2 regions of the Streptomyces sp. NPDC088812 genome follow, and region 2 is predicted to be linked to the other one. Evidence: riboswitches for the same ligand, from Rfam matches in the RefSeq annotation. Region 2 holds a riboswitch; the other holds the start of a gene.

Region 1 (6,963 bases), on a different contig from region 2:
AAGCTGTCCGGAGAGGCATTCTCCGGCGGTGGCGGCCTGGGCGTGGATCCCGACGTGGTGCACAAGATCGCCCGCGAGATCGCGGCCGTCGTGCGCGACGGAGCGCAGATCGCGGTCGTCATCGGCGGTGGCAACTTCTTCCGCGGCGCCGAACTCCAGGTGCGCGGCATGGACCGGGCCCGCTCGGACTACATGGGCATGCTCGGCACCGTGATGAACTGCCTCGCCCTCCAGGACTTCCTGGAGAAGGAGGGCATCGACAGCCGGGTCCAGACCGCGATCACGATGGGCCAGGTCGCCGAGCCGTACATCCCGTTGCGGGCCGTGCGCCACCTGGAGAAGGGCCGCGTGGTCATCTTCGGCGCGGGCATGGGCATGCCGTACTTCTCCACCGACACCACCGCCGCGCAGCGCGCCCTGGAGATCGACGCCGAGGCGCTGCTGATGGGCAAGAACGGCGTGGACGGCGTCTACGACTCCGACCCGAAGACCAACCCGGAGGCGGTCAAGTTCGACGCCCTCGGTTACGGCGAGGTCATCACCCGCGAGCTGAAGGTCGCCGACGCCACCGCGGTCACGCTGTGCCGCGACAACAAGCTCCCGATCGTCGTCTTCGAGCTTCTCGCCGAGGGCAATATCGCGCGGGCCGTCAAGGGTGAGAAGATCGGCACGCTGGTGGGTGACGAAGGCAGCCGGGCCTGACCGCAGGACCCCCCGGTCCCACGGTCGAGGACCCCGGTTCGTACGACAACACCTGACCGGGGGACGGAGCCTGGCCGGGGGATGGACAATGTCCTGCCGGTCGGGAACCGTGCAGGAAGAAGACGCGACGCAGCCGGCCGCCGCCACCGACAGGGAACCGCAGCCGGGCCTACTCAAGACACGCAGGAGCAAGTGGTGATCGAAGAGACCCTCCTCGAGGCCGAGGAGAAGATGGAGAAGGCCGTCGTGGTCGCCAAGGAGGACTTCGCCGCGATCCGCACCGGCCGTGCGCACCCGGCGATGTTCAACAAGATCGTGGCCGACTACTACGGCGCGCCGACGCCGATCAACCAGCTGGCTTCGTTCTCCGTGCCGGAGCCGCGCATGGCGGTCGTGACCCCGTTCGACAAGAGCGCGCTGCGCAACATCGAGCAGGCGATCCGCGACTCCGACCTGGGCGTCAACCCGAGCAACGACGGCAACATCATCCGAGTGGTGTTCCCCGAGCTCACCGAGGAGCGCCGCCGCGACTACATCAAGGTCGCCAAGGGCAAGGGCGAGGATGCCAAGGTGTCCATCCGCTCCGTCCGCCGCAAGGCCAAGGACGCGATCGACAAGCTCGTCAAGGACGGCGAGGTCGGCGAGGACGAGGGCCGCCGTGCGGAGAAGGAGCTCGACGACACCACCGCGAAGTACGTCGCCCAGGTGGACGAACTCCTCAAGCACAAGGAATCGGAGCTGCTCGAGGTCTGATGAACGACTCTTCCTGGGGCGCTCCGCCGCACGCCGGTTCACCGACCGGGTACTGGGGGCCCACCGACCAGGGGCCTGTCCAGGGGGCTTCCCCGGCGGGTCCCGCGTACGATGCGCCTGAGGCGCAGCAGACTCGCCCCATGCCCATCGTCCCCGACGTCCCCGCCGACGACGGACACCAGGATGACGACCGGGGGGCCGCTCGCAGGGGCGGCCCCCTGTTCCGGGACGAGACGTTCCGCGGCGGGGCGGCTCCCGGTGAGGCGACTCACGGTGAGCCGTACCGCGGGGGGACGCCGCCCCCGGGCGGGACGTTCCCCGGCGGGATGCCCCCCGGCGGGGGGTTCCGCGAGGAGGCGTTCCGCAACGAGCCGTTCCGCGACGAGACCCCGTCGGCGCTGCCCCCTGCGGCGGCGCCGCAGAATCCGGATCCCATGCCCGACGCCCCGCAGCCGGCGCCCGCCCCGCAGAAGAAGAGCGCGGGCCGGGACCTGGGTGCGGCGATAGGGGTGGGCGTCGGGCTCGGCGCGGTGATCGTCGTCTCGCTGTTCGTGGTGAAGGCCGTCTTCATCGGTGTCATAGCGATCGCCGTCGTGGTGGGCCTGTGGGAGCTCACCAGCCGGCTCCAGGAGCGCAAGGGCATCAAGGCGCCCCTGGTGCCACTGGCGCTCGGCGGCGCGGCGATGGTCGTCGCCGGGTACGTCCGGGGGGCCGAGGGCGCCTGGCTTGCCATGGCCCTGACCGCGCTCGCGGTCCTCGTCTGGCGGATGACGGAACCGCCGGAGGGCTACCTCAAGGACGTCACGGCCGGTCTCTTCGCGGCCTTCTACGTCCCGTTCCTGGCCACCTTCGTCGCCATGATGCTCACGGCCGAGGACGGCGCGCAGCGCGTGCTGACGTTCCTGCTCCTGACGGTGGTCAGCGACACCGGCGCGTACGCCGTCGGCTGGCGCTTCGGCAGGCACAAGCTCGCCCCGCGCATCAGCCCCGGCAAGACCCGTGAGGGCCTGCTGGGCGCGGTGTCGTTCGCGATGGTCGCGGGCGCGCTGTGCATGCAGTTCCTCATCGACGGCGGCACGTGGTGGCAGGGCCTGCTGCTCGGCCTCGCGGTCGCCGCCAGCGCCACGCTCGGTGACCTCGGCGAGTCGATGATCAAGCGGGACCTCGGCATCAAGGACATGGGCACCCTGCTCCCGGGTCACGGCGGCATCATGGACCGTCTCGACTCGCTGCTGCCCACGGCTCCGGTGGTGTGGCTGCTGCTGGTGCTCTTCGTGGGATCGTCCTGACCGGGACCCGCCCCACCCGCGTCGAGCGAGCCCCCGTCCCCGGCGGACGGGGGCTCGCCGTCGTCACGGCCCGGGGCGGGGTGCCACGACGGCGAGCCGGGGCACCCGAGTCGATCTGCGACACTGGTAAGGCCATGCCTAAGCCCGGAGAACTCACTTTCGTCGCCCCCCGCGGAGCCAAGAAGCCGCCGCGGCACCTCGCCGACCTCTCGCCCGCCGAGCGGAAGGAGGCGGTGGCGGGGATCGGTGAGAAGCCGTTCCGGGCGAAGCAGCTGTCGCAGCACTACTTCGCGCGGTACGCGCACGACCCGGCGGAGTGGACCGACATCCCCGCCGGGGCCCGCGACAAGCTGCGCGAGGCGCTGCTGCCGGAGCTGATGACGGTCGTGCGGCACCTGTCGACCGACCAGGGCACCACCCGCAAGACCCTGTGGCGGCTCTTCGACGGCACGCTCGTGGAGTCGGTGCTGATGCGCTACCCGGACCGGGTGACCATGTGCATCAGCTCCCAGGCGGGGTGCGGGATGAACTGCCCGTTCTGCGCGACCGGGCAGGCGGGGCTGGACCGGAACCTGTCGACCGCCGAGATCGTGCACCAGATCGTCGACGGGATGCGGGCCCTGCGGGACGGAGAGGTCCCCGGAGGGCCGGCCCGGCTGTCCAACATCGTCTTCATGGGCATGGGCGAGCCCCTCGCCAACTACAAGCGGGTCGTCGGCGCCGTCCGCGCCCTGACCGACCCCACACCGGACGGGCTCGGGCTGTCGCAGCGCGGGATCACCGTGTCGACCGTAGGGCTGGTGCCGGCCATCCACCGGTTCGCCGACGAGGGCTTCAAGTGCCGGCTCGCCATCTCGCTGCACGCCCCGGACGACGAGCTGCGCGACACCCTCGTCCCGGTGAACACCCGGTGGAAGGTGCGCGAGGTGCTCGACGCCGGGTTCGAGTACGCCGAGAAGTCCGGTCGGCGGCTGTCCATCGAGTACGCCCTGATCCGCGACATCAACGACCAGGCCTGGCGCGGTGACCGCCTCGGACGCCTCCTCAGGGGCCGACCGGTGCACGTCAACCTGATCCCCCTCAACCCGACGCCCGGCTCGAAGTGGACCGCGTCCCGGCCCGAGGACGAGAAGGCGTTCGTGGAGGCCATTGCCGCGCACGGGGTGCCGGTGACCGTCCGGGACACCCGCGGCCAGGAGATCGACGGGGCCTGCGGTCAGCTCGCGGCCACCGAGCGGTAGTCTGAGCGCCGTACGACATCTTCATATCCGACATCTGTCCGTCTGATGACATCTTCATATTCCGACAGGGGAGCGCCACAGCGCTGAGAGTGCGGCACCAGGCCGCAGACCCTCTGAACCTCGCCCAGGTCATTCTGGGTAGGAAGTTCGGTCACCGCTCAAGCTGTTGTGCCCCGCCCGGGTCCGCCGGGCGGGGCCGCGTCTCTTCCTGGTCAACCCCAGGAGGAAAACCAGTGCACACCAGGACGTTCGTGGCCGCGGCCGTCGGCCTCGGCCTCGTCACGCTGTCGGCGTGCGGATCGTCGGACGATTCCGCGTCCGGCTCCGGCTCCACCACCGTCACCCTGATCAGCCACGACTCGTGGGCCGTCTCCGAGGACGTGCTCGCGGAGTTCGAGAAGCAGTCCGGCTACCAGGTGAAGGTCCTCACGGACGGCGACGCCGGGCAGGCCGTGAACAAGGCCGTCCTCACCAAGGACAACCCCCAGGGCGACGTCTTCTTCGGCGTCGACAACACGCTCCTGTCCCGCGCCCTCGACAACGGCCTCTTCCAGTCGTACGAGGCGAAGGGGCTCGACCAGGTCGACGCCGCCTACCGGCTCGACGGGGACAAGCACCGGGTCACGCCCGTCGACTACGGCGACATCTGCGTCAACTACGACAAGGAGTACTTCGCCGACCACAAGCTGGCCCCGCCCACCTCCTTCGACGACCTGACGAAGCCCGCCTACAAGAACCTCCTCGTCACCGAGAACGCCTCCACCTCCTCGCCCGGCCTCGGCTTCCTCCTCGGCACCGCCGCCCGGTACGGCGACGACGGGTGGGAGGGGTACTGGAAGAAGCTGAAGGCCAACGGCGTGAAGGTGGTCGACGGCTGGGAGCAGGCCTACAACGAGGAGTTCTCCGGTTCGGCCGGAGGGAAGAAGGCCGGCGGCGACCGGCCGCTCGTCGTCTCCTACGCCTCCTCGCCGCCCGCCGAGGTGATCTACGCGGACCCCAAGCCCACCACCGCCCCGACCGGTGTCGCGACCGGCACCTGCTTCCGGCAGGTCGAGTTCGCGGGGCTGCTGAGCAACGCGAAGAACAGCGCGGGCGGCAAGGCGCTGATCGACTTCCTGATCTCCCAGCGCTTCCAGGAGGACATGCCGCTCAACATGTTCGTCTACCCGGTGCTGAAGGGCGCGGCCGTGCCCGCCGAGTTCACCGCGTACGGGCCCGCCGCCGAGGACCCCGAGACCATGGCCCCGGCGGACATCGCCGCGCACCGCGACCAGTGGGTCAAGTCGTGGACCTCGCTCGTACTGAAGTGACGAAGGCGGGCGGCGCGGCGGCCCGCACGGGCCGTTCCGGGAGCGCGGCGCGGCTCGGGCTCATGGCCCTGCCCGTCGCGTTCTTCGGGGTCTTCTTCGCCTACCCCGTCGCCGCGATCGTCGCGCGCGGGCTCGGCTCCGACGGGACGTGGCACGCCGGGCGCCTGCTCGACGTGCTCGGCGACCCCGGCATCCGGCACGTGCTGTGGTTCACCACCTGGCAGGCGCTCGCCTCCACCGCGCTCACCCTGCTGGTCGCCCTGCCCGCCGCCTACGTCTTCGCCCGCCTCTCCTTCCCCGGCAAGCAGGTCCTGCGGGCCGTCGTCACCGTCCCGTTCGTGCTGCCGACGGTCGTCGTCGGGACGGCCTTCCTGGCGCTCGTCGGGCGCGGCGGACTGCTCGACGAGCTGTGGGGCGTACGGCTGGACACCACGGTGTGGGCGATCCTGGCCGCGCACGTCTTCTTCAACTACGCGGTCGTGGTGCGGACGGTGGGCGGGCTCTGGGCGCAGCTCGATCCGCGGCAGGAGGAGGTGGCGCGGATGCTGGGCGCGTCGCCGTGGCGGGCGTGGCGCCGGGTGACCCTCCCGGCCCTCGCGCCGGCCGTGGCCGCGGCCGCGCTCATGGTGTTCCTGTTCACCTTCACCTCCTTCGGCGTGGTGCAGATCCTCGGCGGGCCCACCTTCTCGACCCTGGAGGTCGAGATCTACCGGCAGACGTCGGAGCTGTTCGACCTGTCCACGGCGGCCGTCCTCACGATCGTCCAGTTCACGGCCGTCGGCGCGGTCCTCGCCGTGCACGCCTGGACCGTACGGCGGCGGGAGAGCGCGCTGCGGCTGGTGGACGCCTCCCTGACGGCGCGGCGGCCCCGCGGGGCCGGGCAGTGGACGCTGCTGGCCGGCGTCCTGGCCACCGTCGTCGTGCTGATCCTGCTGCCCCTGGCGGTCCTGGTCCAGCGCTCGCTGGACGCGCCGGACTTCGCCTACTACCGGGCGCTGACCGGCGACGACGGCCATGTCTTCCTCGTCCCGCCGATCGACGCGATCGGCAACTCCCTGGAGTACGCGCTCGCCGCCACCGCGATCGCCGTGGTGATCGGCGCTCTGGCGGCCGCCGCGCTGACCCGCCGGGACGCCGGACGCCTCGTCCGTGGGTTCGACGCGCTGCTGATGCTGCCGCTCGGCGTCTCCGCGGTGACGGTCGGCTTCGGGTTCCTGATCGCGCTGGACGAGCCCCCGCTGGACCTGCGCGGCACCTGGATCCTGGTGCCGCTGGCGCAGGCGCTGGTCGGTGTCCCCTTCGTCGTACGGACCATGCTGCCGGTGCTGCGCGCGGTGGACGTGCGGCTGCGGGAGGCGGCGGCGGTGCTGGGCGCGTCGCCGTGGCGGGTGTGGCGGGAGGTGGACCTGCCGATGGTGCGGCGGGCGCTGCTCGTCGCGGCCGGGTTCGCCTTCGCGGTGTCGCTCGGGGAGTTCGGGGCGACGGTGTTCATCGCGCGGCCCGACAACCCGACGCTGCCGGTCGCCGTGGCGCGGCTGCTGGGCCGGGCCGGTGAGCTCAACTACGGCCAGGCGATGGCCCTTTCGACGATTCTGATGCTGGTGTGCGCGGTGGCCCTGCTGGTGCTGGAGCGGCTGCGGACCGACCGGACGGGGGAGTTCTAGATGC
Region 2 (6,963 bases):
GCTCTGGGCGATCGAGAAGAGCAGCAGCAGAGGCAGCGCGGCACCGGCGTAGGCGAGGACGAGCGTGTTGACCACCGACGCGATGTGGTCACGGCCGATCCGGATGGCGGCCCGGTACAGACCGCGCCAGCCCATCGAGGGGTTGGCCTCGTGCAGTTCCCAGACCGCCGACGTCTGGGTGACCGTCACATCGTCCAGGACGCCGAGCGAACCGATGATGATGCCGGCGAGCAGCAGACCGCTCATGTCGATCGACGGATACAGCCCGTGGATCAGACCGGTGTTGTCGTCCGTGTTGCCGGTCAGGGCGGCCCAGTCGATGAACCACGAGCCCAGGAAACCGATCAGCAGCAGCGAGACGAGTGTCCCGAGCACCGCGACCGAGGTGCGGGCCGAGAGTCCGTGACACAGGTAGAGCGCGATCAGCATGATCGCGCTCGCCCCTACGACCGCCACGACCAGCGGGTTCGAGCCCTGCAGGATCGCGGGCAGGATGAAGAAGTTCAGGATCAGGAAACTGATGGCCAGCGCCACCAGCGCCATCACGCCCCGCAGCCGCCCGACGAGGACGACGGCGACCGCGAAGATGGCGGCGAGCACCGCCAACGGAACACGGCGGTTCACGTCGGTGACCGAGTACTGCAGGTCCTTCGGCGCGGAGGGCTCGTAGGCGACCACGACCTGCTGGCCCTCGTGCAACTGCCGTGACTGGTCCGGCTGCACGATCTCCGTGAACGTACGGCCCTTGTCGTCACCGGTGTCCACCCGGATCGTCGCCCGCTTGCAGGTGCCGTTCTCCTGCTGCTCCGCGGAGGAACCCTCGGCCGTCGAGGTGTCGCCGGTCGCGGTGGCGCCCGAGGCGTTCACCGACGAGCAGCTCACGCTCACGACCTTGGTGACCGTCGCATGCTGCGTCTGCCGGTCGAAACCCACCCCGGTGCGCTCGTGCGGCGGAGCACCGCCGGGCCACAGCACGACCAGGCCGGCGAGCACGGCCACGGCGAACGGGATGAGAACGGCCGCGATGACCTTGCGCAGATGCTGGGAGACAGGGGCGGCCGGACCGTGGCTGTGCGAGTGCCCGTGCCCTCCGCCGGAGCCCGGGCCGTACCCTCCGCCGCCAGGACCCGGGCCATGCCCGCCGCCCGGACCGCCGCCGTGTCCACCGCCGAGTTTGTCACCCGGGCCATGCCCATGGCCGTGCCCGCCGTTGTGGGAGCTGCCCGGCCCGTGTCCGCTGTCGGGGGGACCGACCGGTCCGTGCCCGCCACCGAAGCCGGGGTGGCCGTCTCCGTACCCGGACTTCGGAGCGCGTCCGCCCTGGGCATGGGAACTGGCCTCAGGACCGGAGCCAGGAACGGTCCCAGGACCGTGACCGGTGCCCGGACCTGAAGCTGGGTGAGGACGTGGCCCGGGACGCGGCCCTGGACCCGGACCGGGATCAGGACCGTTTCCGGCACCCGGTCCGCGAGGCGGTTCGGGTGGTGGGTACGGGGGGTGGTGTGTCGTGGTCACCGACCGATCATCGCAAGAACGACAGGGGCCCCCTGTTCACCGCGCCCGAATTGCCGCTAGCGTGGGGGCAACCTTTGCACACGCGGGAGCTCGGAGCACCGGGCTGAGAGGGCGCTGACCTCCGTCTTCGCGATGTTTCACGTGGAACGTCACCGAACCGAGTGATGTTTCACATGGAACGTCGGCAGACGGTAGCCGCTGCGTCGACCGCTGAACCTGTTACCGGGTAATGCCGGCGTAGGGAGTAGGTCTCATGACCATCAAGGACGCACGCACGCCTGTCTCCACGCAGATCTCTGCCGAGATCTCCGCCAACGGGGAGGCCGGGAAGTCCATCGGCTGGCACAAGGCGTATGTCGAGGGCGCGCGCCCCGACCTGCGGGTGCCAGTTCGTCAGGTGCATCTCACCAACGGGCAGTCGGTCACGCTGTACGACACGTCCGGCCCGTACACCGATCCGCTCGTCGAGACCGACGTCCGCAGGGGCCTGCCGCCGCTGCGGGAGAACTGGATCATCGCCCGCGGGGACACCGAGGAGTACGCGGGCCGCCCCGTCCGTCCCGAGGACGACGGCATCAAGCACACCTCGCCGCGCGGCGGCCTGCGGAACCTGGACGCGGTCTTCCCCGGACGACCCCGACTGCCGCGCCGTAGCCGGGACGGCAAGGCGGTCACCCAGCTCGCGTATGCGCGCCGCGGCGAGATCACACCCGAGATGGAGTACGTGGCCCTCAGGGAGAACGTGGCGCCCGAGGTGGTTCGCGAGGAGATCGCGGCGGGCCGTGCGGTCCTGCCCGCGAACGTCAACCACCCGGAGATCGAGCCGATGATCATCGGCAAGCGGTTCCTGGTGAAGGTCAACGCCAACATCGGCAACTCGGCGGTGACCTCCTCCATCGAGGAGGAGGTCGAGAAGATGACCTGGGCGACCCGCTGGGGTGCGGACACGGTCATGGACCTGTCCACCGGTCGCAACATCCACACCACCCGTGAGTGGGTGCTGCGCAACTCCCCTGTTCCCATCGGCACGGTGCCGCTGTACCAGGCACTGGAGAAAGTCGACGGCAAGGCCGAGGAACTGACCTGGGAGATCTACAAGGACACCGTCGTCGAGCAGGCCGAGCAGGGCGTGGACTACATGACCGTCCACGCGGGCGTCCGCCTGCCGTACGTCCCGCTGACCGCGAACCGCAAGACCGGCATCGTCTCGCGTGGCGGCTCGATCATGGCGGCGTGGTGCCTGGCCCACCACAAGGAATCGTTCCTCTACGAGCACTTCGAGGAGCTCTGCGAGATCCTCGCCGCCTACGACGTCACGTACTCGCTCGGAGACGGTCTCAGGCCCGGTTCGATCGCCGACGCCAATGACGAGGCGCAGTTCGCGGAGCTGCGCACTCTGGGGGAACTCAACCGGATCGCGAAGCGTTTCCACGTTCAGACGATGATCGAGGGCCCGGGACATGTCCCGATGCACAAGATCAAGGAGAACATCGACCTTCAGCAGGAGATCTGTGATGAAGCTCCGTTCTATACGCTCGGCCCGCTGACGACGGACGTCGCGCCGGCGTACGACCACATCACTTCCGGTATCGGTGCCGCGATGATCGCCTGGTGGGGCACGGCCATGCTCTGTTACGTCACGCCGAAGGAGCATCTGGGCCTGCCCAACCGTGACGACGTCAAGACCGGCGTCATCACGTACAAGATCGCAGCCCATGCGGCCGACCTCGCCAAGGGACACCCCGGTGCGCAGGAGTGGGACGACGCGCTGTCCGACGCCCGCTTCGAGTTCCGCTGGGAGGACCAGTTCAATCTGGCCCTCGACCCGGACACGGCCCGCGAGTTCCACGACGAGACACTGCCGGCCGAGCCGGCCAAGACCGCTCACTTCTGCTCGATGTGCGGGCCGAAGTTCTGCTCGATGAAGATCTCCCAGGACATTCGCCGTGAACACGGGGGATCGCGTGCGGAGATCGAGGAAGGGATGGCACAGAAGTCGCAGGAGTTCGCGGCGGCGGGCAACCGCGTCTATCTGCCGCTCGCGGACTGACACCGAAGGTTCAGCGGCCCGGGGCGGCGCGAGGCTGCCCCATGGACAGGCCCACGGCTTGGCTCGCGGCTCGGCCTGCGCCGGCGTGAGGCCGTAGTGCGCCGGTGGCGCGAGACTCTCGTCGAGGTGAGGGCGCGAGCCGGGCTTGAGCCGGCCCGTACCCAGCCGGGAGTACGGCTTGCGTCCCCTTCGGCGGGGGCGCAAGCCGTGGGCCTATTCCGGCTGGTGTTCGGGCCCTCCGAAGTCCGGGCTGGTGTAGTCCGGGCTGGTGTAGCTCGGCCGGGAGCCGGTCGAGCGCCCGTCGTCCGGGCTGCTGAAGCCCGGACGGTCGTAGCCGATCTTCGGCAGACGGCCGGGGGGCGCCGGTGGGGCCGGGTCGCTGTGCAGTGCGGCGGCCGTGCCCGGGTTGACGAGGGCCTCGCGCAGGAACGGCAGTATGCCCCGTTCCAGCAGGGCTTCTCGCCAGGCTTCCCTGGCGCGGGTCACCTCCTCGCTCAGTTCGGCGTACGGACCGGCCTCCAGGGTCGGCCGGTTGCGCAGGGCCGTGAGGAGGAGTCCCACGGTGGCGACGAGGATCGCTGCCGCGGCGATGGCTCCGAACGCCCAACCGGTGGTGAGCATGGCATGGGCGAACGACTGCCCGGGGTCGAGCATCTTGAGGACGTAGCCGACGAGCAGGAAGATCACCGCGGCGGTGCCGGCGAGGACGGGGGTGAGGACGGCGGCGATGGCGACGGCGCCCGCCCCGGCGGCCTCGGCGGCCTGGGCCGCGTCGCTCATGGTGGCGGCGAGTCCCATCCCGCCCACGTCCGGCTCGCCGTGGCCGGACTCCGGGGTGGGCGAGGACGAGGTGGACGGCGTCGGACGCCGCAGTTCCTCGCGGACCTTCACGTAGTGCTGGTACTCGGTCGCAGCGGCCGCCGTGATGAGAGCGGTGGCGTTGAGCGCCATGGTGCGCAGTTGTTCGGCGTTGAGCCGCTGTCCGACAGCGGTCAGTTCCGGGTGGTGTGGTGCGGAGCGCAGCGCCTCGTCGAGGACCCGCTCGTACTCCTGGCGGTCCTCGCTGTGCAGGTGCTGCGGAACGCTGTTCATGTGCATCCCCCGATGCTCCGTAGGGCTTGGGGCTCGCATGCCAACGAGCCGTCGGGCAGAAACGGAGGGGAGCCTGCTACGGATAAGCCGATGGTAGAGCGGCGACGGCCCGGGGTAACAGGGGGTTCGCGGAAATTGGCCCCTGGCCTGCGGGGTCGCCGGGCGCGTCCGACGCGGGGGGTCGGCGGGCGCGTGAACGGTCAGTCGGGGAGCGGCAGTTGCTGGACCAGCAGCTTTCCGGCCATCGTCACGCCGCCGTCCATCGCGATGGCCAGTCCGTCCGCGTAGACGTGCGGTCCTTCGACCACCGGGCCGGACGCATCGTCATCGTCCTCGGAACCGACCTCGCCCGTCAGGTACGGAATCGGGGAGTGGCCGTGAACGATACGGGTGCCGCCGTACGTATCCAGCAGGGAGCGGACGGCGTCGGCGCCGCCCTCGTCGCGGAAGGAGAAGCGCTTGGTGAACTTGCGGAACAGATCCCACACTTCGTCCGCGTCGTTGCGGGTGAGCGTCTCGCGGACGGTGTCGTTGACCGCCTCGATCGAGTCGCCGTAGTCGAGATAGGCGGTGGTGTCGGAGTGGACGAGCAGGTGGCCGTCGACCTCCTCGACGGCGTCGAGGCGGGCCATCCACTGCAGATGGTGGTCCTGGAGGCGGTCCATGTCGGACTTCTGGCCGCCGTTGAGCAGCCAGGCCGCCTGGAAGGTGGCGGTGCCCGCACCGGAGTTGACCGGGGTGTCGCCGAAGCGCTTGGCGCCGAGGAGGAGGAGCTCGTGGTTGCCCATGAGGGCCTTGCAGTAGCCGCCGGCCGCGGCGGCCTCGGCGGACAGCCGCATCACGAGGTCGATGACGCCGATGCCGTCCGGACCGCGGTCGGTGAAGTCGCCGAGGAACCACAGCCGGGCGGTGCCGGCGCACCAGCGGCCGGCCGCGTCGATCAGGCCCTTCTCCTGCAGGGCGGCGACCAGCTCGTCGATGTAGCCGTGCACGTCACCGACGACGAACAGCGCACCGGGGCCGTTCGCGGGCAGCGGAGCCTGGACGGCCGCTGGGTCCACGGTCACCTGGACGGTGTCGCCCCGGTTGATGACGGGCAGGTCGCGCTGGGTGGGGGTGTAGCCCTCGGGGTGCTCCAGCGGTTCCTCGAGGGGCGGCGCGGCGTTCCCGGGATGGGTGCTGTGGGCGTACGGACCGGTCTCGTGGACGTACGCGGGCACTCGGAAGTCGCGCAACGTCGCCGTCCGCTCCACCTCGGGTCCCTGACCGGCCCCCTGAGTCATCAGACCCCTCCACCATCGCGCCGCATCTGCACCGCCTCGGACTGCCTGGTCCCAACGGCCCGCGGTGCCGTGGGCCCATCATAGGAATGCGGATCGTGCCGTGTGATGACCCAGGGGTGGTGAATCGGAGCAAGGCTCCGGTTCACCGTGGCTTTCGCCCCGATTGGGGCGGGCTTCGGCAGCCCGTGCGCACCCGGCGCACACCGTGCCCACACCCTCGCCCCACGCACCTCTGACGTCACGATCGGAGTCCAGGGTACGTACGAAGGCTCCCCGAGGCCGAATCCGCGCCCGGTCGTCGCTCGTGTCCTGGCTCCCGTCGCCGGTGTCCGGGGCCGCTGACGCGGCCTCGCGAGCCTCCTGTCGCCGATGGTCGCGGGCTGTCCGGCGCCCGCGGTGGTGGCCCGCCGTACGCGTTTCCGGCCCGTACGCCGGTCTCACGCGGCCCGGTCCGGGCGCCGGTTTCACAAGGTTTTGACGCGCGTCCCGTACCCCGGTCGGCCCCGGGGCGCCCCCGCGGGGGACGTGCCCGCCGTCCTTACGTCTCCTCGGGCGCCCGCGGTGGACTGACCGTCGTCCGCTGTGTGCGTCGCTGGGACGAGGTACGCACGATCAGTTCGGTCGGTATCACCTGCTCGACGGGCTGGTCCGCTTGGACGCCCTCGATGGCGTCGATGAGGAGCTGGACCACGGCCGTGCCGATGCGGCGCGGTTTCAGGGAGAGTGTGGTGATGGGGGGTTCGGTGCTGGCGTACACGGTGGACTCGCTGCAGCACACCAGCAGCAGGTCCTCCGGGACGCGCAGCCCGTAGCGGCGGGCGGCGGCGAGCAGGTCGGTGCCGTTGGGGTCGAACAGGCCGTAGACGGCGTCGGGGCGGTCGGGGCGGGCCAGCAGCCGGTCGGCGGCGACGGCGCCCGCGCACGGGTCGTGGGCGGGGTAGGCCTCGTAGACGGGGTCCTGGCCGACCCGTTCGCACCAGTGCAGGTAGGCGCTGGTCGACAGGTGGGTGTACGTGTCGGTGG

Evidence for each region. A riboswitch is a leader RNA that binds a small molecule or an ion and turns the genes downstream of it on or off. The one in region 2 is predicted to bind thiamine pyrophosphate.
Region 1: another riboswitch for thiamine pyrophosphate. It lies ahead of ACIP67_RS14530 (thiamine ABC transporter substrate binding subunit); the one in region 2 lies ahead of thiC (phosphomethylpyrimidine synthase ThiC).

The regions. Positions count from the first base shown of each region.
Region 1 covers NZ_JBIVJP010000007.1:129,427-136,389, reverse strand. The annotation lists gene pyrH (UMP kinase) at 1-702, shown strand, start outside; gene frr (ribosome recycling factor) at 898-1,455, shown strand; gene ACIP67_RS14540 (phosphatidate cytidylyltransferase) at 1,455-2,744, shown strand; gene rlmN (23S rRNA (adenine(2503)-C(2))-methyltransferase RlmN) at 2,879-3,985, shown strand; TPP riboswitch at 4,042-4,148, shown strand; gene ACIP67_RS14530 (thiamine ABC transporter substrate binding subunit) at 4,219-5,295, shown strand; gene ACIP67_RS14525 (ABC transporter permease) at 5,358-6,959, shown strand; gene ACIP67_RS14520 (ABC transporter ATP-binding protein) at 6,960-6,963, shown strand, end outside.
Region 2 covers NZ_JBIVJP010000008.1:133,867-140,829, forward strand. The annotation lists gene ACIP67_RS16240 (YibE/F family protein) at 1-1,515, opposite strand, end outside; TPP riboswitch at 1,588-1,776, shown strand; gene thiC (phosphomethylpyrimidine synthase ThiC) at 1,769-3,565, shown strand; gene ACIP67_RS16250 (hypothetical protein) at 3,779-4,663, opposite strand; gene ACIP67_RS16255 (metallophosphoesterase) at 4,858-5,940, opposite strand; gene ACIP67_RS16260 (LacI family DNA-binding transcriptional regulator) at 6,479-6,963, opposite strand, start outside.